Linked DNA regions of Thioclava sp. GXIMD2076. The main gene of each other region encodes a partner of the protein of the gene in region 2 in a complex. Links are inferred from orthologs where the notes say so. Each region holds a gene or a part of one and is shown on either strand. Other genes may lie near its edges.

Region 1 (11,657 bases), 350 kb from region 2 along the record:
GCGGCGAGGATCAGCAGCGCCTTGATGCCGCGCTCGACGATATTGCGGGCACGAAGATCCTTATGGGTGGATTTCAACGTCAGCAGGAAGAAGACGATGGCCACGCCCAGAACCACCGCCATACGGAAGGTGTTTCCGGTGGCGTTCAGGCTGCGGTAATGCTGTGCCGCGTCGAGCGTGGGGGTATCCACCTCGGAGCCGAGCGCGACGCCATAGTCCGCCATCTGGGCACGCAGCCCGTCGCCCGCCTGCAGGCCGCTGGCCTCGGAGGCGGTCAGGGTGCCTTTTGCGACCGCGTCATCGAGCCCTTGGGCGAGGCGCGTCACATCCGACATCATCAGGCTGAGATTGCCATGCTCTTCGACCGTGGCCTGCGGAATGGCGCCGGTGACCTGCATATCGATGATGAAAGGCTGCACGATCAGCCAGACGGCCAGAACCAGAAGGGACGGCACGAGGGTCATCATCGCGACATTGCTGCCATAATAACTGGTCAGCGAATGGAGGATGCGGCTGTCGCCCCCTGCGGAAGACAGGGCGCGGGACCGGCCGAGAACGAAGCCCAAGGCTGCGAGCACGAGCACGATAACCAGAAGCCAGATTGCAGGCATGTCAGCTCCGTTTTGTAATGGGTGCCATTATGGAGGCGTCGAAACAAAGAAGGGGGCGGCATTGGATCTGCCGCCCCCCGTATTGGCCGGGTAGGGCAGATTACATGCCCGAGCCCATGGTCTGTTCGTCAGCAACCAGCTCTTGGGTCGCTGCCAGTTCCGGATCGGAAACCAGACCGTATTGCGCCAGCGGGCCGTCCGAACCTGCGATCTCGTCGGAGACGAAGAACTCTGCATATTCTTTCAGGCCGGGGATCACACCGATATGCGCCTTCTTGATGTAGAAGTAGAGCGGACGCGAGACCGGATAGTCACCCGAGGCGATGGTTTCGGTCGACGGCTCGACGCCGCCCATCGTTGCCACTTTCAGCTTGTCGGTGTTGTTCTCGTAGAAGGCCAGACCGAAGACGCCGACGCCATCGGGGTTCGAGGCGATACGGGCGAGGGTCTCGGTGTAATCGCCGTCGATATCGACCGATTTGCCATCGGTGCGGACATTCATACAGGCTTTCTCGGCGTCTTTCTCGGTCATGCCGCCCGACACCATCGCATCAAGCGCGCCGGTGTCCTTGCAGCCCTGAACGAGGACTTTCTCTTCGAAGACCTCGCGGGTGCCGTGCTTGGTGCCCGGAATATAGGCGGCGATCTCGACATCCGGCAGATCGGCGTTGAAATCCGACCACTTGGCATAGGTGTTGTCGACCAGCGCGCCGTCTTTCACGACCTTGGCGCCGAGGGCGTTATAGAGGTCTGCCGGTTGGAAGGCGGTGAATTCGGGGCCGGTTTTCTGGCTGGCAAAGACGATCCCGTCATAGCCGATGCGGACCTGGATAATGTCGTTCACGCCGTTTGCGTGGCAGGTCTCGATTTCCGAGTCCTTGATGGCGCGCGAGGCGTTCGCGATGTCGATGGTGTTCTCGCCCACGCCTTCGCAGAAGCGCTTCAGACCCGAGGACGAGCCGCCCGATTCCACGACCGGCGTCGGGTAGTCGAAGTTCTCGCCGAAGGCCTCTGCCACGATCGAGGCATAGGGCAGCACGGTCGAGGAGCCGGCAACCTGGATGTTGTCGCGGGCGAAGGCGCCTGCGGTGGAGGCAACGGTGATGGCAAGTGCAGATGCCGTCAGCTTAACAGTGTTCATGGTTCTCTCCCAGAAGGTCTGAATGGCCGCTACGGGCTCATCGCTTGTGCTAGAGGTCTGTCGTGACGCTTATGCGAACATTGTGTAACACATATATGACAAAGCGTCATTCTCGGAGAAAACCCTGCGAAAAAGTTAATTTTCGCAATACTGCTTGAGGGCGCGCGCGATCAGCGCGGGAATTTCGGGATGCTCACCAATGGGCGGCAGGCGCGGGCCGGAGAATCCCGCATTGTCGAGCGCCTCGGGGATATCGCCATCGACATGACCTGCCCGCAGCGCGAAAAATGGCAGGCAGACGCCCTGATTGGAGGTCCTGGCGACGTCCTCAAGGAAGGGCGGCTCCTCGATCAGCCCGACCCGCACGCGCCAGAATGCGCCCGAGCGGCGCAGCTTCTCGGCCATTGCATAGGCGCTGTCTTTCGATTTGCGCGCGATCTTGGACCCGTGGGCACAAAGGATGAGGTCGGTTGCCCTGCTATCGAGCCCCGCCTGTGCCGCCGCAGCGAGGCACTCATCGAGAATCAGCTTTTCCAAGGCGGGATCGATGCCGAACGGGTCCATATGCTGTGCCTTGCAGCCCAGCTCCTTCAGCCTGCGCGGGATCTCGCGTTTGGTAAACCACCCTTCGGCCATAAAAAATGGATAGATTACAGGGGCCTCGCAGTCATTGACTGCCTTTGCGAGGGCATCGTCCTTGGCCAGCGTCGCCGCCAGAACGCGGATCTCCGGGCAGAGCGGACGGATCTTTTCGGCCAGCGCCTCAAGGGCTGCCTGTTTGGTATCGGGGTCCGAAGGCGACCCGTGTGCAACGATGATGACTGTTTTCATGGGGGCTATGATAGCGCCTCGGGCGGCGGCGGCAATCCTCGGGCGAAATGGTCAAGACCATGTGCCTGCTCAGAGTTTATACGCTTTAACTCCCTCTAAATACTCTATTTTTAAGGGCTATTCTTTTGCGTCAGGTGACGTTCTGACATATACACATAGAGACCGGCCAGGAAGGCCAGGACCAGATAGAGTTTCACGTGTGGTGCGTAGGGGTGCACGTGGGGTGGTGAGGGTTCTGGTAGGGGTGCCGGAACCCTCATTTTTATGTCAGACCTTGGGTTTGCGGTCAGTCGGGATCGGTCTCTGCCATCGCGCAGACGATACGCCATTCCTCCTCGGTCACCGGCTGCACCGAGAGCCGCATCGAGGTCACCAGAGACATGTTCGACAGGCGCGGCTCGGCCTTCACATCGGCCAGTGTCACCGGCTTTTTCACCGGACGCACGGCACGCAAATGCACGCAGTCCCAGCGTGGATCATCGGTGGTGCTATCGGGCGCGCTTTCGGCGCTGACCTCGCAGATACCCACGACTTCCTTACCGATATTGGAATGGTAGAACAGCCCGCGATCGCCGATCTTCATCTCGCGCATATTATTACGCGCCAGATAGTTACGGATCCCGTCCCATTCCTCGCCCGCCTCGCCTTTTTCAACGAGCTGGTCCCATGAGAACTTGTTGGGCTCGGATTTGAACAGCCAGTAGCGCATCAGATGACCTTCTTCCATTCGGTGATCGACACGCTGTCGAACAGCCCTGCCTTGCCATAGGGCTCGTTATCGACCCAGGCCTGTGCGGCATCCATACTGTCGGTATCGAGGATCACCAGAGACCCGCACATATCGCCATTCTCGATGAAGGGGCCGGCCTGGGCTACGATGCCCGTCTCTTTCATATAGACCAGATGGGCCTCGCGGTTATCGAGACGGGTTTGCAGATGGCCCGCTTTGTCGCGGCAGATCACGGCGTAGAACATTCATTCCTCCTTCAAAGGGCGCGACAGAAGCGCCAGAGTGGCCTGGGCCACGGTCATCCGGTTATCGCAGAGCGCGGCGATCATCACCGCAATGGGCATTTCGATGCCGCCCCTTTCGGCCATCCGCGCGACGGCATGGGCGGTGGCCACACCTTCGACCGTCACATTGGGGTCGATGGTCTCGCCCGCACCCAGCGCGAAGCCATGGCGGAAATTGCGCGACTGGCTGGAGGTGCAGGTGAGCACCAGGTCACCGAAGCCTGCAAGCCCCGAAAGCGTCTCGGCGCGCGCGCCACGGGTCACGGCCAAGCGGGTCATCTCGGCAAAACCGCGGGTCATCAGCGCAGCGCGGGTGGAATCGCCCATACCTGCGCCCATGACGACGCCTGCGCCAATCGCGATGACGTTTTTCAAGGCGCCGCCAAGCTCGGCCCCCGTGGTGTCGGAGCTGCGGTAGAGCCGCAGGGTGGGCGTCGAGAGTTGTTCCTGTAGCGCCTCGGCCCCGTCCTCGCAGGCCAGTGTCAGGGCCGTGGGTAGGCCGCGCCCGATATCGGCGGCAAAGCTGGGGCCGGTCAGGATCGCCGCGCGCGCCTCCGGCACGCTGGAGCGGATCAGCGCGGTCGGGCCGAGGCCGGTGCTCAGGTCGATCCCCTTCGAGCAGCTGACCAGTGTCTTGCCTTTCAGGTGCTGGGCATGAAGGGCCAGAAACGCGCCCGTCTGCTGCATCGGCAGCGCCAGCAGAATGGTCTGAGCCGCACAGGCGGTCTCGAGATTCGCGGTCACGGTAATCGCCTCGGGCAGGGTCAGGCCCTTCAGCCGTTTGGAATTCTCGCGCGTTGTCTGCAGCAGTTGCGCCTGCTCCGCGTCGCGTGACCAGAGCGTGACGGGCCCATTTTGCGACAGGCTGATGGCCAGCGCGGTGCCGAATGCGCCCGATCCCAGAACGGAAATCATGCTTTGGCCCCTTTTTTGCCGGAGCCCAGAAGCGGTGCGGCCTTGCGGTCCAGAGGCCAGCGCGGACGCGCGACCAGATCCATCTGGTCGGTATGTCCGAGGCGGAAACGTTCTATCCCCGCCCAAGCGATCATTGCGGCATTATCGGTGCATAGCCGCAGAGGCGGCGCCACGAAACGGGCGCCGGATTCGGCAGCCACAGATTCGAGCCCCGCGCGGATGGCGCGGTTCGCGGCCACGCCACCGGCCACCGCAAACCCGGGGGTCTCGGGGGCGAGCGCCATATATTCGGCCAGAGCACGGCGGGATTTCTTGACCAGCACATCCGTGACCGCGGCCTGAAAACTGGCGCAGATATCGCGGCGGATCGCGCGGGGCAAGCCGCCATGCCGGGCCACGACCTCGTCACGGGTGCGCAGAAGGGCCGTCTTCAGCCCCGAGAAGGACATATCGCAATTGGGCCGGTCCAGCAGCGGCCGCGGGAAGGCGAAGGCTTTCGGATCCCCGCCCTCTGCCTCGACCTCCACATTCGGGCCGCCGGGTTGCGGCAGGGCCAGCAGCTTGGCGGTCTTGTCGAACGCCTCACCCGGTGCATCGTCGATCGTGCCACCTAAGCGGGTGAATTCCTCGGGGCCATGCGCGATCAGGAATTGGCAATGCCCCCCCGAGACCAGCAACATCAGATAGGGATAGGCCATATCATCGGTCAGGCGCGGGGTCAGCGCGTGACCGGCCAGATGGTTGACCCCCACAAGCGGCAGGCCGGTGCCTGCGGCGATCCCCTTGGCACACATCACCCCCGACATCACGCCGCCAATCAGCCCCGGTCCTGCGGTCACTGCGATCCCGTCCAGATCGCTCAGCTCCACGCCGGACTGTTCCAGCGCCTGCTCGACACAGAGATCAAGCTTTTCGGCATGGGCACGGGCCGCGATCTCGGGGACCACGCCGCCGAAGGCTGCATGCAGGTCGGTCTGGCCCGACACGACGCTCGCCAGAATCTCGGTTCTGGTTTCGTTGGTGCCCGTCCCACTCTGGCGCACGATGGCGGCAGCCGTATCGTCACAGCTGGATTCGATCCCAAGGAAGGTAAGTGTACGGGCCATGGTGCCTCGATTGCGAATGGGTTATGGCTCAGGTATCACTGCGGGCGGCGTGAGACAATCCATAGCCGCCCTATCCGCACTCTGCATAGAGGATGCCGATGCCTGCACCGCCCGTATTGCTGCTGACCCGTCCCGCAGAGGCGAATCTCCGCTTTCTGGGCGAGCTGCGGCAGGCGGGGGTGGAGATGCGCGCTATCTGCTCTGCGCTCCTGCGGATCGAGCCGGTTGTCCCCGAAGATGCGCCCGATGGCGATCTGGTCTTTACCTCGCAACAGGCGGTGGCGCCGTTCGTTGCGGCCTTCGGGGCCCGGGGACATGCGTGGTGTGTGGGCGCGCGGACGGCAGCAGTGGCACAGGCGGCGGGCTTTACGGTGACCTGCGCCGAAGGCACGGCCCGCGCGCTGGAGGCGCGGATACTGGCCGAGGGCGGGCAGGGTCCCTTTACCCATATCTGTGGGGACCAACTGGCCTATGATCTGGTCGCAGGTCTGCGCGCGCGCGGGCGTGCAGCAAAGGCGCTGCAGATCTACAGGCAGCTGGAACAGGCTCCGACCCCCGAGGCGATGGCGGTTCTTTCAGGAGAAGCCCCTGTTTTGGTGCCACTTTTTTCACCGCGTAGCGCGGCGATCTTCACGAAATATTTGCCGAAACCGCACGCCCCCCTATACCTTGGCGCAATCAGCACTACTGTATCACGGCAGCTCACTGCGGTGTCAGGCGCCTATATCGGGGTTTCACGGGAAACACATGCGGCCGCTATGGTCGCGCTGGTCAAGGCTTTGGCATCCCGCAGTGTTGCGTCTTGAAGATCTGTGGATGCGGGGGCTAGAGTGGCCTCGGCCCACTTTAGGAATTGCGTAGGAGGAGTTGCCGTGGCTGCACCCGGGAAGAAGAAATCGGCGAAGACTGATGCAGCTAAGGATGAAAGCATAACGCCCGCATCCGGAACGGCACCGAACACGGAGACACCCGCAACGGGTGCGCCCAAGGCGGATGAGGCGGTTGATCAGGCCCTTCCTGCCGACAAGGACGATACCGCGCCGGTTGACACTCCCGTGACTGATGCGCCCGAGGCAGACATATCCGCGCCGGAGACGCCCGAAGAGGCACCAGCTGTGACCGGCACCGGGGCGGATACCGTAGACGCATCTGACGAGACCGACCCGCTTGAGGGCCATAAGGAGAGTCTCGCCTCGGAGACGGCTTTCGGCACCGATGATGTGGTGGATGCCGAGCAGAAAGACTTGGATCAAAAGGACTGGTCTTCCGACGCAGAGCCTGAAACGCCTATCGCCGAGGAGAAGAAGCCCGAACCCGTGGCCTCGGTTGCAGCACCGGCTCCTAGCGCTGGCCCTGTGATCGAGAAGCGTGGCGGTTTCGGCCCTGTTCTGGCGGGTGGAGTGATTGCGGCCGTGATCGGCGCGGCGGCGGCGCTCTGGGTTCTTCCGCAGCTGCCCGAGAATATTCAGGCCAGGTTCTTCCCGGCCCCTGCGGCTCCCGATAATTCGGCGATGGAAAACCAAGTGGCGGATCTATCCTCACAGCTGAGCGCGATCACGCAAAGCGTCTCGGCCTTGCAGGACAATATCGCCTCGCTTGGTCAGGCGGGCGATACCTCGGGTCTGCAAAGCCAGCTCGACGCGCTGCAATCCAAGCTCGATGGTCTGACCGGCCCCGATGCCGACGCCGCCAAGGAGGCCGAGCGTCAGGCCCGTGCCCGTGCCGCGATCGCCGAACTACAGGCGGCGCTCACCAACGGCACTCCAATTGCCGATCCGGTGGCTATGGCGCGGGACGCCCAGCTTGATGTCCCCGCGGCGCTGGGCACGGAACCCGAAAGCGTCAAGGCGCTGCAGGAGGCCTTTCCCGCACCGGCGCGCCAAGCGCTTGATGCGGCGCGGCGTGCCGATGCCGGTGACAGTCTGGGTGCCAAGCTCGAGACGTTCCTGCTGACACAGACAGGCGCACGGTCGGTTGCGCCCAAAGAGGGGAACACCCCCGATGCCATCCTGTCGCGCGCGCAGGCCGCCGTCGACAAGGCCGATTTCAAAACCGCCATCACCGAGATTTCCGCCCTGCCGCAGGTGTCGCAAGACGCGCTGTCGGGCTGGGTCGATCAGGCACAGACCCGTGTCGCCGCTGAGGAGGCAGTCTCGTCGCTTGCCTCGCAGGTCCAATAAGGAGGGACGGCCATGCTTTGGTCATTCATCAAAATCGCTGTCTTTCTGATCGCGGTCACTGCTGTCACCTATGGCGCGATGACGCTGGCAAGTTCTGCTGATGGGGTGCAGGTCGTGCTGGCGGGGGTCGAGTATAATCTTGGTCCGGTGCAGGCGATCATTGCCGTTCTCGTGCTGATCGTCGCGGTCTTCGTCTTCCTGAAGGTTGTGGGCTTTGTGGTGGCGCTCCTGCGGTTCCTCGTGGGCGACGAGACCGCGCTGACCCGCTATTTCGACCGCTCGCGCGAGCGCCGCGGTTACAAGGCGTTGGCGGATGGTATGATCTCGGTCGCCTCGGGAGAAGGCCGTCTGGCGTATAATCAGGCCAAGAAGGCGCAGAAATTGCTTGGCCGCCCCGAGCTGACCAATCTTCTGGTGGCACAGGCCGCCGAGACCAAGGGTGACACCAAGAAAGCGACCGAGGCCTATAAGCTCCTGCTGTCCGACCAGCGCACCCGTTTCATCGGTGTGCGTGGGCTGATGCGCCAGAAGCTGGCCGAGGGCGATACAGACACCGCGCTGGCACTGGCGCAGAAAGCATATGCACTGAAGCCCTCGCATCAGGACACGCAGGATACGCTTCTGAAGCTGTCCACGGAAAAAGGCGCATGGGGCGACGCCCGCAAGGTCATCAGCTACAAACGTCATAGCGGTCTGCTCCCGAAGGATGTCGCCAAACGCCGCGACGCTGTTCTGGCGCTGCAGGAAGCCAAGGGCATTCTGGATGAGGGGGCGAGCATCGAGGCACAGGAAGCCGCGATTGCCGCCAACAAATCCTCGCCCGATCTGATTCCTGCAGCCGCGATGGCCGCGCGCTCCTATATCGGGAAGGGCAAACCCAAAAATGCAGAGCGGGTGATCCGCAAGGCATGGGAAGCCCAGCCGCATCCCGATCTGGCGGCCGCCTATGCCGCCATCGCGCCCGAGGAGACGCCGCAGGCCCGCCTCAAGCGCTTCCAGAAGCTTCTGGTCCTGCGTCCCGATCACGAAGAAACCCGTCTTCTGCGCGCCGAGCTGAACATTGCCGCCGAGAACTTCCCCGAGGCGCGCCGTGCGCTGGGGCATCTGGCCGATACCCATCCCACCTCGCGCGTGCTGGCCATCATGGCGGCGGTCGAGCGGGGCGAGGGCTCGGATGATGCGGTGGTGCGCGGCTGGCTGGCTCGGGCGCTGACTGCGCCGCGTGGCCCGCAATGGTGCTGTGATGCCTGCCAGAACATCCAGAGTGACTGGACGCCGGTCTGTGACAATTGCGGTGGTTTCGATACGCTCAGCTGGCGCGAGCCGCCGAAATCGGACCAGCCCCTGCCGCATGGCGCGGAGATGCTGCCGCTGATCGTGGGCGCACCTGCGGTGATGCCGGAATCGGAAGCCGCACGGAAGGCGGAAGAGGCCGGTGTCGAGGTCGAGGAAGCGGAGATCGTGACGGGGGCTACCGAGGAGACCGTCATCGTGACCAAACCCGAAACGGAGGGCGACATAGCCCCCGAAGTCACTGAAACCGAAGAAGTTCAAAAGAAATCTGCTTTGGGATAAATTAGGGGCTACACATCCCCGACGCGGCATGCTAATTGCCGCGCCACAGTGTGCCGCTGTAGCTCAGCTGGTAGAGCACGTCATTCGTAATGATGGGGTCGGGGGTTCGAGTCCCTTCAGCGGCACCACGCTATTCAGAAAACCCGTCTGGCTCAGGTCAGGCGGGTTTTTCTTTTGTGCGTTATTTCTGGAGCGCCGGTCCCAGCAGGATGACCGCCATCCCGATCACGCATAGCGTGCCGCCGATCAGGTCCCAGCGGGTCGGGATCTGGCGCTCGATAAGCCACAGCCACAGGATCGACGCGCCAATATAGATGCCGCCATAGGCGGCATAGGCGCGGCCTGCGAACTCCGCCTGCGAGCGTGTCAGCAGATAGGCGAAAAGCGCGAGACAGAGCGCACCTGCCACCAGCCAGAGCGGGCTTTTGCCCAGACGCAGCCATGCCCAGACCGCGAAACATCCGCCGATCTCGGCAAAGGCGGCAAGCAGATAGAGACCGAGGGTGGGCAGAAGGAGGGGCATCATGGACAGGTCTTCGCATCTGAGGAGCGCCCGTAGCATAGGCGATCTTCTCTATTCGTCAAAATGCCCGTTTATTCAACGCTTTCATGAGGCTGGTGCCGTTAATCTCCGATCCGGCATTGAACTGTCACCTGCGCGCGATACACTTCCATGAAACATAAGGGTAGCGCATGACGATATTGGTTTTCACGGATCTCGACGGAACGCTTCTGGACCATGAAACCTATAGTTTTGCGCCCGCGCTTCCCGCGATCAGAGCCCTGAAGGAACGCGGTGCGATCATTGTGCTTGCCAGCTCCAAGACCGCGCCCGAGATTGCCGACCTGCATGATGCGCTCGGGCTCGGCGATATGCCAATCATCGCGGAAAACGGTGCCGCGCTGATGACGCGGGACCAGATCACCACACAGAGCGATGCCTATCGCGATCTGCGCCATGCGCTGGACGGGCTGCCCGGGGAATTGCGCCGTTGTTTCACGGGGTTTGGCGATATGGATGTGGCTGGAGTTGCGGCCTCGACCGGATTGCCGCTCGCACAGGCCGCGAAAGCCAGGGTCCGGGCCTTTTCCGAACCGGGGATCTGGACGGGCAGCGAGGCGCAGGAAGAGGCGTTTGTTGCCGCTTTGTCCCGTAGCGGGATTTCGGCACGGCGGGGCGGGCGCTATCTGACGCTATCTTTTGGGGGCACCAAAGCGGGGCAGATGCAGGCGGTCATCGACCGCTACCGGCCAGATCTGACGATTGCTCTGGGGGATGCGCCCAATGACCGCGAGATGATCGAGACGGCCGATATCGGGGTGGTGATCCACAATACCCATGGCACCGGTCTGCCCGCGCTTGCCGGAGAAAAAGACGGGACCATAAGGCGAACACAGGCCGAAGGCCCTGCCGGATGGAACGAGGCGATACTGGCGATTCTTGCCGATTACGAGAAAGAGGAGGGCTGACATGGCCGATTTCCAACAAAACGGGAACATCACCCATTTCCATAATCTGCGGAGCCGCTCGAACGAGGAGCTGGTCTACGAGATCAGCACCTATGCGCAGAGCCGGAAGATCTCGCTGATCCTGCCGAGCCTCTATTCCGAACTGGAGGGGCCGGCACTGGCCAATATCGTTCAGGAACTGTCCAAGGTTTCCTATCTCAACCGGATCATCATTGGGCTCGACCGTGCAGACGAGGCGCAATACCGCCATGCGCGCAGCTTCTTTGCGGATCTGCCGCAGAAGACTACCGTGATCTGGAATGACAGCCCGCGGATGAAGGCGCTGTTCGAGCGGCTGGAGGTGCTGGGCTTGGCGCCACAGGAGCCGGGCAAGGGCAAGAATGTCTGGGGCTGTATCGGCTATCTGATCGGTTGTGCCGATAGCGCGGTGATGGCGATCCATGATTGCGATATCGTCACCTATAACCGCGAGCTTCTTGATAGGCTTGTCTATCCGGTGGCCAACCCGTCTTTCCCCTATCAACTGTCCAAGGGCTATTATGCGCGGATCGGCAATGACAAGCTGAACGGGCGGGTCACGCGGCTTCTGGTCAGCCCGATCCTGATCGCGCTGAAACGGGTGGTGGGAGATCGTGATTACCTCGATTACCTGCGGGCCTTCCGCTATATCCTGTCGGGCGAGTTTGCCATGCGCACGCAGATGCTGCCCGATCTGCGTATCCCGTCGGACTGGGGGTTGGAGATTGGTGTGCTGTCCGAAGCATGGCGCAATCTGGGACGGGGTGCGATCTGTCAGGTGGAGATCGCCGACGCC
Region 2 (11,702 bases):
ACTACGGTCTTCGTCGAGATTACCCTCTCGAGCCAGAAAGACGAGGTGCTGCGCGCGTTCGAGAGCGAGGTGCGCAAGGTCCCCGAGGTTCTGGAATGCCATCTGATGGCGGGCAAAGCGGATTTCCTTTTGAAGGTCGTAGCGCAGGATACTGACGATTTCGCGCTGCTGCATCGCGCGCGTCTGGCCTCGCTTCCTGGCGTGGCGCAGCTTCAATCGAGCTTCTCGTTGCACGAAGTCCAGAACACCACAGCGCTTCCGATATAATTTAATCGCGATTTAAAGATTCAACCTTAGACAGTTCCAGTGCTCAGTGTGTGAGGTTGGGATGAGGCTTGAGGTAGCGATTCTGTTTTTTTCCATGTTGGTTGCGCCATTGGCCCATCTGTCAGGCTCCGTTCCGGAACGGGTGGGGCTAGTGGTGATGATTGTGCCGCCATGGAGCGATGCAAGTGTCGTGGCAGAGGATGCGGGGGCGCAGCTGATCGGTCCGACACGCGCTCCGTTCGGGCAATTGGTTTCTATCGATAATATGGCGCAGGCCGAGCAATTGGAAAAGGCCGGTGCTTGGTTCCTCTTGGACGCCGAAAAGGTGGAATCGATATGCGGATGAATAGTATTCTGGCGTTTTTTCATGATGATAGTGATCAGCCCTTTGCTGGCCGCGAAGCTGCGATCAAATATCTCGCAATCGGCATGGTCGCTTCGGCGGCAGGGATTTCCATCGTGGCATGGATCATTGGCACGGCCTTCTGGATCGCATCCATCTCCGCGATAGGCTTCGCGGCGCTGGCGGTCTGGGGCTGGCGTCTGGGCGACACCAAGAAGGGTCGTTCGGTTCTCGCGCAGGGGATGATCGGCCAGTGTTTCTCTTTTACCGCTGCCTTTGCCGGACATCCGTGGATCATCGATACCCATATGGCATTCTTCGTCATGTGTGCGATGGCTACCGCCCTTGTCGATGTGCGGGCCTTGACTGTGATTGCGGTCAGTACCGTGATCCATCAGGCTGGGCTCGGCCTTGCCTATCCGGTGCTCGTCTATCCCAGCACGGATGTTTACGAGAATATGGAGCGGATACTTCTGCATGGCGGGCTCTTCTCGCTGGAGGCTGGTGTGCTGATCGAGGTCGTGCGCCGCCGCCAGAAGCTCTTCCGCGATGCGATGGAGCGCATGGCCCAGCTGGAGGTGCTGACCGCCGAATCCTCTGCCGCCCGTGAAAAGGCCGAGCAGATGTCACAGGAGGCGAATGAGCACCGGAAGATCGCAGAGGCAGCAGCAGCAGAGGCGAAGCAATCCGGTGAGCTAGCGGCCCGTCAGGCCGAAGAGAAACACGCAGCCGATATGGCGGTCATGGAAGCCGAGCGGAAACAGACGGCCGAGCGCGAAGAGCGCCAGAAAAAGCAGGAAGCCTTCGTTGTGGCGCTGAAATCGGCGCTGGAACGTTTGGCAAACGGGGATCTCTCGGTGCGCATGACGATGCCTGACGATCCCAATTACGCCGACCTTGCCCAGAATTTCAATGTGTCGGTCGAACAGCTTGCGCGGACCGTGACGACCGCTTTCGAATGCTCTGCCGATATCCGCGCGCAGATTTCCGAGATCACTGCAGCAGCCGATAACCTGTCCTCGCGGTCCGAACGTCAGGCGAGCGCGCTGGGTGATGCGGCCGCGGCCATCAACCAGCTGACGGTGTCTATCGAGCAGGCCGCGATGGTCAGCCGCGATACCTCGACTTCCGCCGAGAAGGCCCGACAGGCCGCAGGTGAAAGCTCGACCGTCGTCGCGGAGTCGATCGAGGCGATGGCGGCAATTGAGGAAAGCTCGAACCAGATCGCCCGTATCTCGTCTGTGATTGACGATATCGCCTTCCAGACCAATCTTCTGGCGCTCAATGCCGGTGTCGAGGCGGCGCGGGCGGGTGATGCAGGGCGCGGCTTTGCCGTCGTTGCATCGGAAGTGCGGGAGCTGGCGCAGCGTTCCTCTTCGTCGGCGCAGGAAATCAGCAAGCTGATCGAGGCTTCCGGCCGTCAGGTGAAAACCGGTGCCGAGCTCGTGAACCGGACCGTTTCCGAGTTGGATCGGATCATCCGCCATGTCAGCCAGATCGCGACCCAGATCCGCGAACTGGCCGAGGCGGCAACCGAACAGTCACGCTCGGTGAACGAGGTGAACAGCTCGGTCGAGCAGCTCGACCGGACGACCCAGCAGAACGTGGCCATGCTCGAAGAGACCACGGCAGCCCATAACGCTCTGAACGAAATGGCAGGGCGCCTTGAGCAGACGATGTCGGTGTTCCGCCGAAATCTCGCGCAGGAGCAGGCGGGCTGGTCTGCCGAGCCTCAGGCGCGCGCGGGCTGAGGGCTTATTTCGGGCTGCGCTTTGCCAGAATGCGTTGTAGCGTGCGGCGATGCATATGCAGACGCCGCGCGGTCTCAGAAACATTGCGGTCGCAAAGCTCGTAGACACGCTGGATATGTTCCCACCGCACACGATCCGCGCTCATAGGGTTTTCCGGAGGCGCGGGTTGTGTATCTTCGCGGGCGAGAAGCGCGTTGGTGATATCGGTCGCATCTGCCGGCTTCGAGAGATAATCGGTTGCGCCCATCTTCACTGCGGCCACCGCGGTCGCGATTGCGCCATATCCGGTCAGAACCACGATCCGCGCATCCTCGCGGGCTTCACGCAGGGCTTCGACGACATCGAGCCCGTTGCCATCCTCTAGCCGCAGATCGATGACCGCATAGGCTGGGGCGGATTGTGCCACGAGGTTTTTGCCCTCGGCCACAGAGGCTGCCACGCGCACTTCGAAGCCACGCTTCTCCATTGCACGCGCAAGGCGTGTCAGAAAGGCCTGATCGTCATCGACCAGCAACAGGCTCCGGTCGGAGCCGATTTCGGCAGAGAGATCTTCAACCATTGGACAATCCGGACAGTTACAACGCTTGTCGTCTTTTACGCAGCGATGTGGACGGGGTCAAATGCTGCAGGGACGAAAGCGCCTGGGGTCAACTGTTTTTCGCGTGATCCAGATAGCAGCCGATACGGTCTGCCATCTCGTCGGGCGTGGCGTCGCGGTCGAAATAGTCCACATAGCCGAGATCCGGTAGGATGAGGTAGCTCTGCGTCGAATGGCTGATCAGGGTGTAGGGGTCGTTCGGGTCCTGAACCGAGAACAACACGCGATAGGCTTTCGCGACCTGTTTGATCTGTTCGGGGGTGCCTGTCAGGCCGATCATCTTCGGGCTCATGACATCGGTAAAGGCGGTAAGGCTCTCGGGCGTATCGCGGGCGCTATCCACCGACACGAAGACCGGCTGGACATCGTAGCCGCGCTCGTCAAGGATCTCGGTGGCCTGCGCATTCCGCATCGTGTCGAGCGGGCATACGTCGGGGCAATAGGTGTAGCCGAAATAGAGAATGGTCGGCCTGGTGAAGATATCCCTATCCGTTACGGTCTCGCCGGTTTCCGAAGTCAGCGTGAAGGCTCCCCCCAAATCCGCACGGGTCCCGCTACCCGCAGCGCGGCATTCGGCAAAGACATCTTTCGGGCCGCTTTGTGTGATCGCCCAGCCTGTCACGAGCCCTGCCAGAACGATTATGGCGCCCGCGATAGCGTAATGTTTGGTCTGGAGAGGCATCGCTTTTCTCCCGTATCGACGACAGACAAGTTGAAGTCACGGTGGTAAGAGGATTTTGCGTAACTGTTACCAGCAACGGCATCCTCTTTGAAGCTCGTAGATTGTCCTTGCTGTATTTTGACTTAACGGAAGGAAAGCCGCATGGTTGCTCCAGATCTGACGCTCCCTGCCAATCGGCCCACCTCCCATGAATGGGTGCGGCTGCGCACGCTGACATTCCTGCGTTGGACTGCGGTTATCGGGCAGCTGATGGCCATTCTGGTGGCGTGGTTCCTGCTCGGAATCGGGCTCAACCTTGTCTGGTGCCTGGCGACGGTCGGGACATCGGTGCTGGTCAATCTGCTGGCGCTGTTCCTGACGCCGGAAAGCCGCAGGTTGTCGCAGGGGGCGGTTCTGACGCTCCTGCTGTTTGACACGGCGCAGCTCGCGGTGCTGTTGCTGCTGACCGGCGGGCTGAACAATCCTTTCGCGCTGCTGATCCTTGTCCCTACCACGATTGCGGCGACCACACTTGAATGGCGGGCCACGATGCTGATCGGGGCGGTGACGCTGGTGCTGACGACGCTGGTGGCGGGGCTCTATATTCCGCTGGTATCGACCGGTGGCGAGGTGATCCAGCTGCCCGAACTGTTCGAGTTCGGATACTGGACGGCAATCGTGATCGGGGTGGTGTTCCTTGGTGCCTATGCGCAGCGGATCTCGCATGACAGCCGCGTGATGGCCGAGGCCCTTCTGGCCGCGCAGCTGGCTCTGTCGCGCGAACAGAAGCTGACCGACCTGGGGGGAGTGGTGGCGGCTGCCGCGCATGAGCTGGGCACGCCGCTTGCCACGATCAAGCTGGTCTCGAGCGAGCTTGCCGACGAACTGGCCGATGACGAGGATCTGCGCGCAGATGCGCTCCTGATCCGCGAACAGGCCGACCGTTGCCGCGATATCCTGCGCTCGATGGGGCGGGCGGGGAAGGACGATCTGCATCTGCGCACCGCGCCGCTGATCTCGGTTCTGCGTGAGGCGGCCGAGCCACACATGGATCGCGGTAAGGAAATTATCTTTACGACAGAACCGATTGGCGATGGCAGTGATAAGCAACCGGCGATCTATCGCTATCCCGAGTTGATCCATGCGCTGCGTAATCTAGTGCAGAATGCGGTGGATTTCGCTGACGGTCGGGTCTGGGTCGATGCGCTCTGGAGTGGCTCGACCATCGTTGTGCGGGTCTGTGATGACGGGCGCGGTTATGCGCCGGATGTGATCGGCCGGATCGGTGATCCTTTCCTGCACGGGCGCAGCTCGAATAGCCGCAAAGAATATGAGGGGATGGGGCTGGGGCTGTTCATTGCCAAGACCCTGCTCGAGCGGACGGGCGCACGGATCACCTTCCGTAACGGGACCACGCCTTTTGTCGCGGCCAATCGCAAGCCCGAACGCTCCGGCGCGATCGTGGAGCTGGCATGGCCGCTCGAGCGTCTTCTGGCACCCGAGCGCGAGGCCCTTGGCGAGAATGTTCCCATAGAGAGCTGATGCGAAACGTTTTATTAAGCTTAACTACGCATTAACCATTGTGTTGCATTCTTGGTCTCGGTTTATGGCGTGAGGCTGGGAAATGTTGGAAATTTTGGTCATCACTGGGTTGGTTGCGATCGCATCTGCCGTTTCGGCGTCGGTGGCGATCTTGCTGCTTACACGCCTGCAGGCCGGACAGCGCAAGAAGGACGCGCGGTCCCTCCAGCCGATGATCGAGCAGACGGTCCTGCTCTTCGATGACGAGGAGCTTGTCGATGCGACCGCTCCGGCACGGACTCTTCTGGAAGCCTCCCCTCTGGCCTCGAGTGACTGGGGACGCCTCATCGCCTTCCTGACGCCGCGCTTCGAATCGGTGCGTGACCGGCTCGCGGGTATTGCCGAGATCGGGCGGATCGAGGTCTCCGGCTTTCCGGGTCCGAATGGCGGGGCGCCGCTGCGGCTCATTGCCGAGGATGTGAACGGCTTGACGCGGATCACATTGGTTGATCCGGAAGCCGAGGGCCAAGGGCTTCTGGTGGACGGGCTGTCGCAGCGCGCGCTCGAGGACGAACTCGAGAACCTGCGCCATGCGCTCGATCTGTCGCCCTCTCTGGTTTGGCAGGAAAGCGCAGCCGGCGAGACGATCTGGGCCAACCGAGCCTATCTGCTGCGCGCCGGGTCTCTGGCGGAGGAAGAGGTTACGCTCAGCTGGCCACTCCCGCAGCTGTTCAAACTCGAACTGGAACAGACCGAATATGCGCCGCGCCGCGTGATGCTCCAGGACGAGGACGGGATCGATACATGGTTTGATTGCTACAGCTATCATCTGGGGGACAACTGGGTGCATTTCGCGCAATCGGCGGATGCCACGGTTTATGCCGAAAAAGCACTGCGCGATTTCGTCCAGACGCTGACCAAGACCTTTGCCGATCTGCCGATCGGGCTGGCCATCTTCAACCGTCAGCGCCAGTTGCAGCTCTTCAACCCCGCGCTCAGTGATCTGACCGCCCTCGGGGTGGATTTCCTCTCGAAACGTCCCTCGCTCTATGCCTTCCTCGACCGCCTGCGCGAGACCCGAATGATGGCCGAACCGAAGGACTACCGAAGCTGGCGCGAGCAGATGACCACGCTCGAGAAACAGGCGGCAGCCGGTTATCATTCCGAGACGTGGAACCTGCCCAATGGTCAGACCTATCGCGTGACAGGGCGTCCGCATCCCGACGGGGCGATCGCTTTCCTTTTCGAGGATATCACCTCCGAGATGACGTTGACGCGCAAGTTTCATACCGAACGCGAGATGGATCGCGCGGTGCTGGACAATATCGCGGAAGCCGTTGCCGTTTTCCTGCCGTCGGGCGAGCTGAGTTCGGCCAATGCAGTCTATCATCGTCTTTGGCCCGCGCAATCGGCAGGGATGTGTCTGCATGATTCGTTGCGCGCATGGGCCGAGGCCTGTGTGCCGACCGAGGTCTGGAGCCGCGCGCGCCTGCGTTTGGGAGCGATGGCCGAGCGCGAGCCGCTGGCGGGGGATGTGACCCTGCGCGACGGGCGGGTAATTGCCTGCCGTTTCGTGCCACTGGCGGGCGGAGCCCTTATGGCGAGCTTTGCCGAAAAGGAACTGCTGGCCGAGGTAGAGCCGCTTCGCAAACTCGCAGCGCAATAGCGCCTTTGCATGGACGAACGGTCAGGATAGAACGGGCGCTATGACCGCTCCTATCCTGACCCTGCCTCTCGCCGATCCCGATGCCACCGCCAGACTTGGCCGCGTCATCGCCCCCTTCCTGAAAGCGGGCGATGTTCTGTTGCTCGACGGCCAGATCGGGGCAGGGAAAACCCATTTTTCTCGGGCGTTGATCCAGTATCGGCTCGAAAGGCTCGGCATGTTCGAGGATGTGCCCTCGCCGACCTTTACTCTCGTGCAGGTCTATGAGGCCGAGCCCGAGATCTGGCATAGCGATCTCTATCGCCTTTCCCATCCCGATGACGTTCTGGAGCTCGGGCTCGAGGAGGCCTTCCATGACGCGATCTGTCTGGTTGAATGGCCCGATCGTCTGGGAGATCTGGTCCCCCATGCCGCGCTGCACCTTGCCTTCTCGCTGACAGAAGATGGTGCGGCACGGCAGGTGGTCTTCAGCGGCGACGAGACATGGGCGCGGCGTCTGCCGGATATGCTGGAGGGGCTGTGATGGACATCGAGCGCTTCCTCGCGCAGGCAGGCTGGGGCGGTGCGCAGCGCGAGCCGCTTGCCGGCGATGCTTCTGCCCGTCGCTACGAGCGGGTCGGGGGAGAGCGCCCCGCCGTCCTCATGATCACCCAGCCGGGAGACGAGTTGCAACGGTTCCTCCGCATGACCGACTGGCTGGCGGCGCAGGGGTTTTCGGTCCCGCAGATCTATGCCCGCGCGCCAGAGCAGGGGTTGCTGCTGCTCGAGGATCTGGGGGATGACCTTGTGGCGCGGCTCATTGGCGCCGACCCCGCCCGCGAGGACGAGCTTTACGGTCTGATCACCGATGTGCTGGTTGCCCTGCGTGCGGTGACACCGCCCGCGGGTCTGACGGAACTGGATGGCCGCGGGCTTGCCGCGCTGACGAAGCTGACCGAGGACTGGTATCCGATGACGGCGGCGGCGGATCTCTCGGGGGACATTGCCCGCGCGTTCGAGGCGCTGGATGACGGTCAGCGGGTTGTGTCGCTCCGGGATTTCCACGCCGAGAATGCGCTCCTTCTGCCCGCGCGGCAGGGCGTCGCCCGGCTCGGACTTCTGGATTATCAGGACGCGGTCCTGGCCCATCCCGCCTATGATCTCGTCTCGGCCCTGCAGGATGCACGGCGCGATGTCTCGCGCCAGACTGAAACAGCCCAGATCGCGCGCTATTGCGCCATGACGGGGCAGGATAACGCAATTTTTTCTGCTATTTACGCCTGTCTCGGGGCGCAGCGTGCGTTGCGCATTCTGGGAATTTTCGTGCGCCTGTGCGTGGCAATGGGCAAGCCGCGCTATCTCGAGTTCATGCCGCGCGTCTGGGGACATCTCGATCACAATCTGGCCCACCCCGCCCTCGCGCAATTGCGCGCAACGGTCATGGCAGCTATGCCGCGCCCCGATGTCCCCCTGATCGAGGAGATACGCCGACAATGTGCGACACGCCCGATAGTCTGATGTTGTTTGCCGCCGGTTTCGGCACGCGGATGGGGGCGCTGACCGCGGATTGTCCGAAGCCGCTCGTTGAGGTGGCGGGGCGTCCGCTCATTGATCATGCGCTCGATCTGGTCGTGGAGGCCGGGATCGGACGGAGCGTCGCCAATATCCATTATCGCGGCGATCAGATCGTCCGGCATCTGGCAGGGTCCGATGTGATGATTTCCGACGAGACGGACGAGATTCTGGAAACCGGTGGCGGGCTGCGCAAGGCGCTTCCGCTTCTGGGGCAGGGGCCTGTGTTTACGCTCAATACCGATGCCATCTGGACAGGCCCGAATCCGATCGCGGCCCTGCGCACAGCATGGGACCCGAAGAAGATGTCAGCGCTGCTGATGCTGGTGCCGCCGGAACGGGCGACGGGTCATAAAGGCGCGGGCGATTTTACCCTGACGGAGGGGCGCCTGACGCGTGGTCCCGGATTTGTCTATACTGGTGCGCAGCTTATCGATCCGTCAGAACTTTCGGAAATTCCTGAAGCCGCGTTTTCGCTGAACCTGCTCTGGGACAGGATGCTGGCACAGGGGCGGGTGTACGGTCTCGTCCATCCGGGCGGCTGGTGTGATGTCGGGCGTCCCGAAAGTATTCCGCTGGCCGAGGCGCTGCTGGAGCAGGCCGATGATTGAGCGCGGCATCTATGCGCTGCCTTGCGGCGTGGATTTTCCCCGCGAGCTGGTGGCAGGTCTGATCGCGCGGATGCAGGACCAGCCGCCCGAGGCCATGGCGCGGGTGCGGCTCTATCTGAACTCGGGGCGGATGCTACGCCGTGTGCGTGAGGAATTCGACCGACATGGAGCGCGGTTTCTGCCGCAGCTGAAACTGGTGACCGATCTCGGGCGGGCGCCCATGCGCGGGCTGCCCCCCGCCGAGCCCGCGCTCCGGCGGCGGCTCGAGCTGGCGCAGCTGGTCGCGGGGCTGGTCGACCGTTTGCCGGGGTTCGAGGCGGGGCACGGGATCTTCGGGCTGGCTGACAGTCTGGCCACGCTGATGGCCGAGATGCAGAGCGAGGGCGTGACGCCCGACGATCTCGAGGCGCTGGAGATTGCCGATACCCATGCGCAACACTGGCGGTTGAGCCTTGATTTCATTCGCATTGTTGCCCGCTATTTCGAGGCTGACGCAACCCCCGATGCCGAAGCCCGCCAGCGCCGTGTGGTCGAGCAGATCATCGCGGATTGGGCGGAAGCAGGGCCGACAGATCCGATCATCGTGGCGGGTTCGACCGGCTCGCGCGGGGCCACGGGGCTGTTCATGCAGGCGGTTGCACGGCTTCCCCAAGGCGCGCTGGTGCTGCCGGGGTTTGATTTCTCGATGCCGGAGCATGCGTGGAAAAGCCTGAAGTCGGGCAGTTTCCCGATCGAGGATCACCCGCAATACCGCTATCGCGCGATGCTGGATGCGGTCGAGGCGGAGCCCGGCGATGTGATCCGCTGGCATGACCGCTCCGAGCCTTCACCGGAGCGTAACGCGCTGATCTCGCTGGCGCTACGCCCCGCTCCGGTGACCGATCAATGGATGCGCGAGGGCGCGGATCTGCCCGATCTGCTGGACGCCTGCAAGGATCTGACGCTGATCGAGGCGCGTGATCCGCGCGCCGAGGCCAATGCCATCGCGCTGGTTTTGCGCGATGCGGCCGAACGTGGGGTGCCGACCGCGCTCATCACGCCCGACCGGATGCTGACCCGGCGGGTGGCGGTGGCGCTTGACCGCTGGGGGATCATCCCCGATGACTCGGCGGGGCAACCGCTGCAACAGACCGCGCCGGGGCGGCTCTTGCGCCATCTGGCGGCGATGCGTGGCGAGGCGCTGACGCTGGACGGGCTGCTGACCCTGCTCAAACATCCGCTGACCGCCACAGGCTCGACGATGCGCGGGACGCATCTTCGCTATACCCGTGAACTGGAGCTGGATCTGCGCCGCAACGGGCCGGCTTTCCCCGATCATCCGGCGTTGGTGGCATGGGCACAGAAATATGCCGATAAACCCGACTATGTTGAGAAACTGACATGGGCGAACTGGCTGGGCGCGTTTTTCCCCATGCTGATGTCGCCTTATGAACAGCCGCTTAGTGACTGTGTCAGCCACCATCTGGCCCTTGCGGCGCATCTGGCGACAGGGCCGGATGGCTCGGTCGAGGCCAGCGAGCTGTGGCTTCAGGATGGCGGGCGCGAGGCATGGCGGGTGTTTTCCGAACTGGCCCGCGAGGCGGTGAATGGCGGCAGCTATACGGCGGCCTCCTATACCGATCTGGTCAATCACCTGCTGCAGGGGTCGATGACACGCGCGGGTCTTGCCGCCCATCGTGACATCACCATTTTCGGGGCGCTCGAGGCGCGGGTCCAAGGCGCGGAGCAGGTCATTCTGGCAGGGCTGAACGAGGGCTCGTGGCCCGAAGCCCCCGATCCCGATCCGTGGCTCTCGCGGCAGATGCGTCTGGCAGCGGGACTGTTGCTGCCCGAACGCCAGACCGGACTTTCGGCGCATGACTTCCAGCAGGCGGTTGGTGCCCCGCGCGTGATCCTGACGCGCGCGAAACGCGATGCCGAGGCCGAGACCGTGCCCTCGCGCTGGGTAAACCGGCTGGTCAACCTGATGTCGGGCCTGCCCGACCGGCGTGGCCCTGAGGCGCTTGTCGAGATGCGCGCGCGCGGCGCGACATGGCTCGGGCTCGCCTCGAGCCTCGACCGTCCGCTGGGCGAGACCAAGCCCATGCGCCGACCCTCGCCGCGCCCGCCGATTGAGGCGCGGCCCAAGGATCTGTCGGTCACGCAGGTGAAGACGCTGATCCGCGATCCCTATACGATCTATGCCCGAAAGGTGCTGCGGCTTTATCCGCTCAACCCGCTGCGTCCCGAGCCGGATGCGCTGCAACGGGGCAATGTGCTGCACGAGATCGTCGAGCGTTATGTGAAGGAGCGCCCCGAGGGCGAGCAGGCGGCAGAGGGTGAGCAGCGCCTCATCCGCATCGCCGAGGAGGTGCTCGGGCAATCGGTGCCATGGCCCTCGGTGCAGCGGCTCTGGCTCGCGCGGATCACCAAGATCGCACAGCGATTTGCCACGGACGAGGTGGCGCGCGCCAAGCTGGGCAAACCCGCGATCATCGAGGAAAAGGGCGGGCTTGCCGTGCCCGACCTCGCGTTCCGCCTGACCGCCAAGCCCGACCGGATCGACATTCTGACAAACGGGTTGAGCCGGATTTACGACTATAAATCAGGGGTTCTACCCTCTGCAGGCGAGATGATCCATTTCGACAAACAGCTTCTGCTGGAGGCGGCGATGGTGCGTCGTGGCGCCTTCAGCCAGATCGGCCCGAGCGAGGTGGAGGGCATGACCTATATCCGTCTGGGCGGCGAGGGCGA

The links.
Region 1: the proteins of tsaE (region 2) and tsaD are in contact, whole or in part, in a crystal structure (PDB 6N9A), measured with the Thermotoga maritima proteins. The link is inferred for Thioclava sp. GXIMD2076 from one-to-one orthologs. Residues at the interface, in WP_004082108.1 of Thermotoga maritima: Leu37, Gly38, Lys46, Lys57, Val59, Lys60, Ser61, Thr63, Phe64, Thr65, Leu66, Met67, Val69, Pro71, Tyr82, Arg83, Leu84, Asp86, Asp88, Phe89, Asp93, Ile128, Asp130, Glu131, Arg134; in WP_004082750.1 of Thermotoga maritima: Cys10, Asp11, Arg49, His50, Leu82, Gly84, Gly135, Gly136, Glu154, Thr155, Leu156, Asp157, Asp158, Ser159, Glu162, Asp165, Lys166, Arg169, Leu170, Tyr175, Lys213, Thr214, Leu217, Tyr218, Gln221, Arg222, Asn324.

Annotation. Positions count from the first base shown.
Region 1 is NZ_CP149932.1:876,471-888,127, forward strand. What follows is about bases 3,564-6,433. They hold tsaD (tRNA (adenosine(37)-N6)-threonylcarbamoyltransferase complex transferase subunit TsaD), read right to left. Parts: upstream 5,619-6,433; coding sequence 4,509-5,618; downstream 3,564-4,508. Other genes in these bases: WDB91_RS04325 (NAD(P)H-dependent glycerol-3-phosphate dehydrogenase), read right to left, coding at 3,564-4,512; WDB91_RS04335 (uroporphyrinogen-III synthase), read left to right, coding at 5,717-6,424. Outside these bases: phosphate ABC transporter permease subunit PstC, read right to left, coding at 1-611; WDB91_RS04305 (substrate-binding domain-containing protein), read right to left, coding at 712-1,752; WDB91_RS04310 (CbiX/SirB N-terminal domain-containing protein), read right to left, coding at 1,888-2,583; WDB91_RS04315 (EVE domain-containing protein), read right to left, coding at 2,870-3,292; WDB91_RS04320 (YciI family protein), read right to left, coding at 3,292-3,558; more of WDB91_RS04325, read right to left, coding at 3,559-3,563; WDB91_RS04340 (hypothetical protein), read left to right, coding at 6,491-7,798; WDB91_RS04345 (heme biosynthesis HemY N-terminal domain-containing protein), read left to right, coding at 7,811-9,373; WDB91_RS04355 (YnfA family protein), read right to left, coding at 9,555-9,896; WDB91_RS04360 (HAD-IIB family hydrolase), read left to right, coding at 10,067-10,843; WDB91_RS04365 (glycosyl transferase), read left to right, coding at 10,845-11,657.
Region 2 is NZ_CP149932.1:531,875-543,576, reverse strand. Bases 5,674-8,588 are described here. They hold tsaE (tRNA (adenosine(37)-N6)-threonylcarbamoyltransferase complex ATPase subunit type 1 TsaE), read left to right. Parts: upstream 5,674-6,847; coding sequence 6,848-7,330; downstream 7,331-8,588. Other genes in these bases: WDB91_RS02670 (nucleotidyltransferase family protein), read left to right, coding at 8,280-8,588; WDB91_RS02675 (phosphotransferase), read left to right, coding at 7,330-8,304; WDB91_RS02685 (PAS-domain containing protein), read left to right, coding at 5,674-6,807. Outside these bases: WDB91_RS02715 (Lrp/AsnC family transcriptional regulator), read left to right, coding at 1-267; WDB91_RS02710 (hypothetical protein), read left to right, coding at 329-613; WDB91_RS02705 (methyl-accepting chemotaxis protein), read left to right, coding at 610-2,361; WDB91_RS02700 (ActR/PrrA/RegA family redox response regulator transcription factor), read right to left, coding at 2,366-2,920; WDB91_RS02695 (SCO family protein), read right to left, coding at 3,009-3,641; WDB91_RS02690 (ActS/PrrB/RegB family redox-sensitive histidine kinase), read left to right, coding at 3,783-5,162; more of WDB91_RS02685, read left to right, coding at 5,314-5,673; more of WDB91_RS02670, read left to right, coding at 8,589-8,969; double-strand break repair protein AddB, read left to right, coding at 8,962-11,702. UniProt on the Escherichia coli protein: Required for the formation of a threonylcarbamoyl group on adenosine at position 37 (t(6)A37) in tRNAs that read codons beginning with adenine.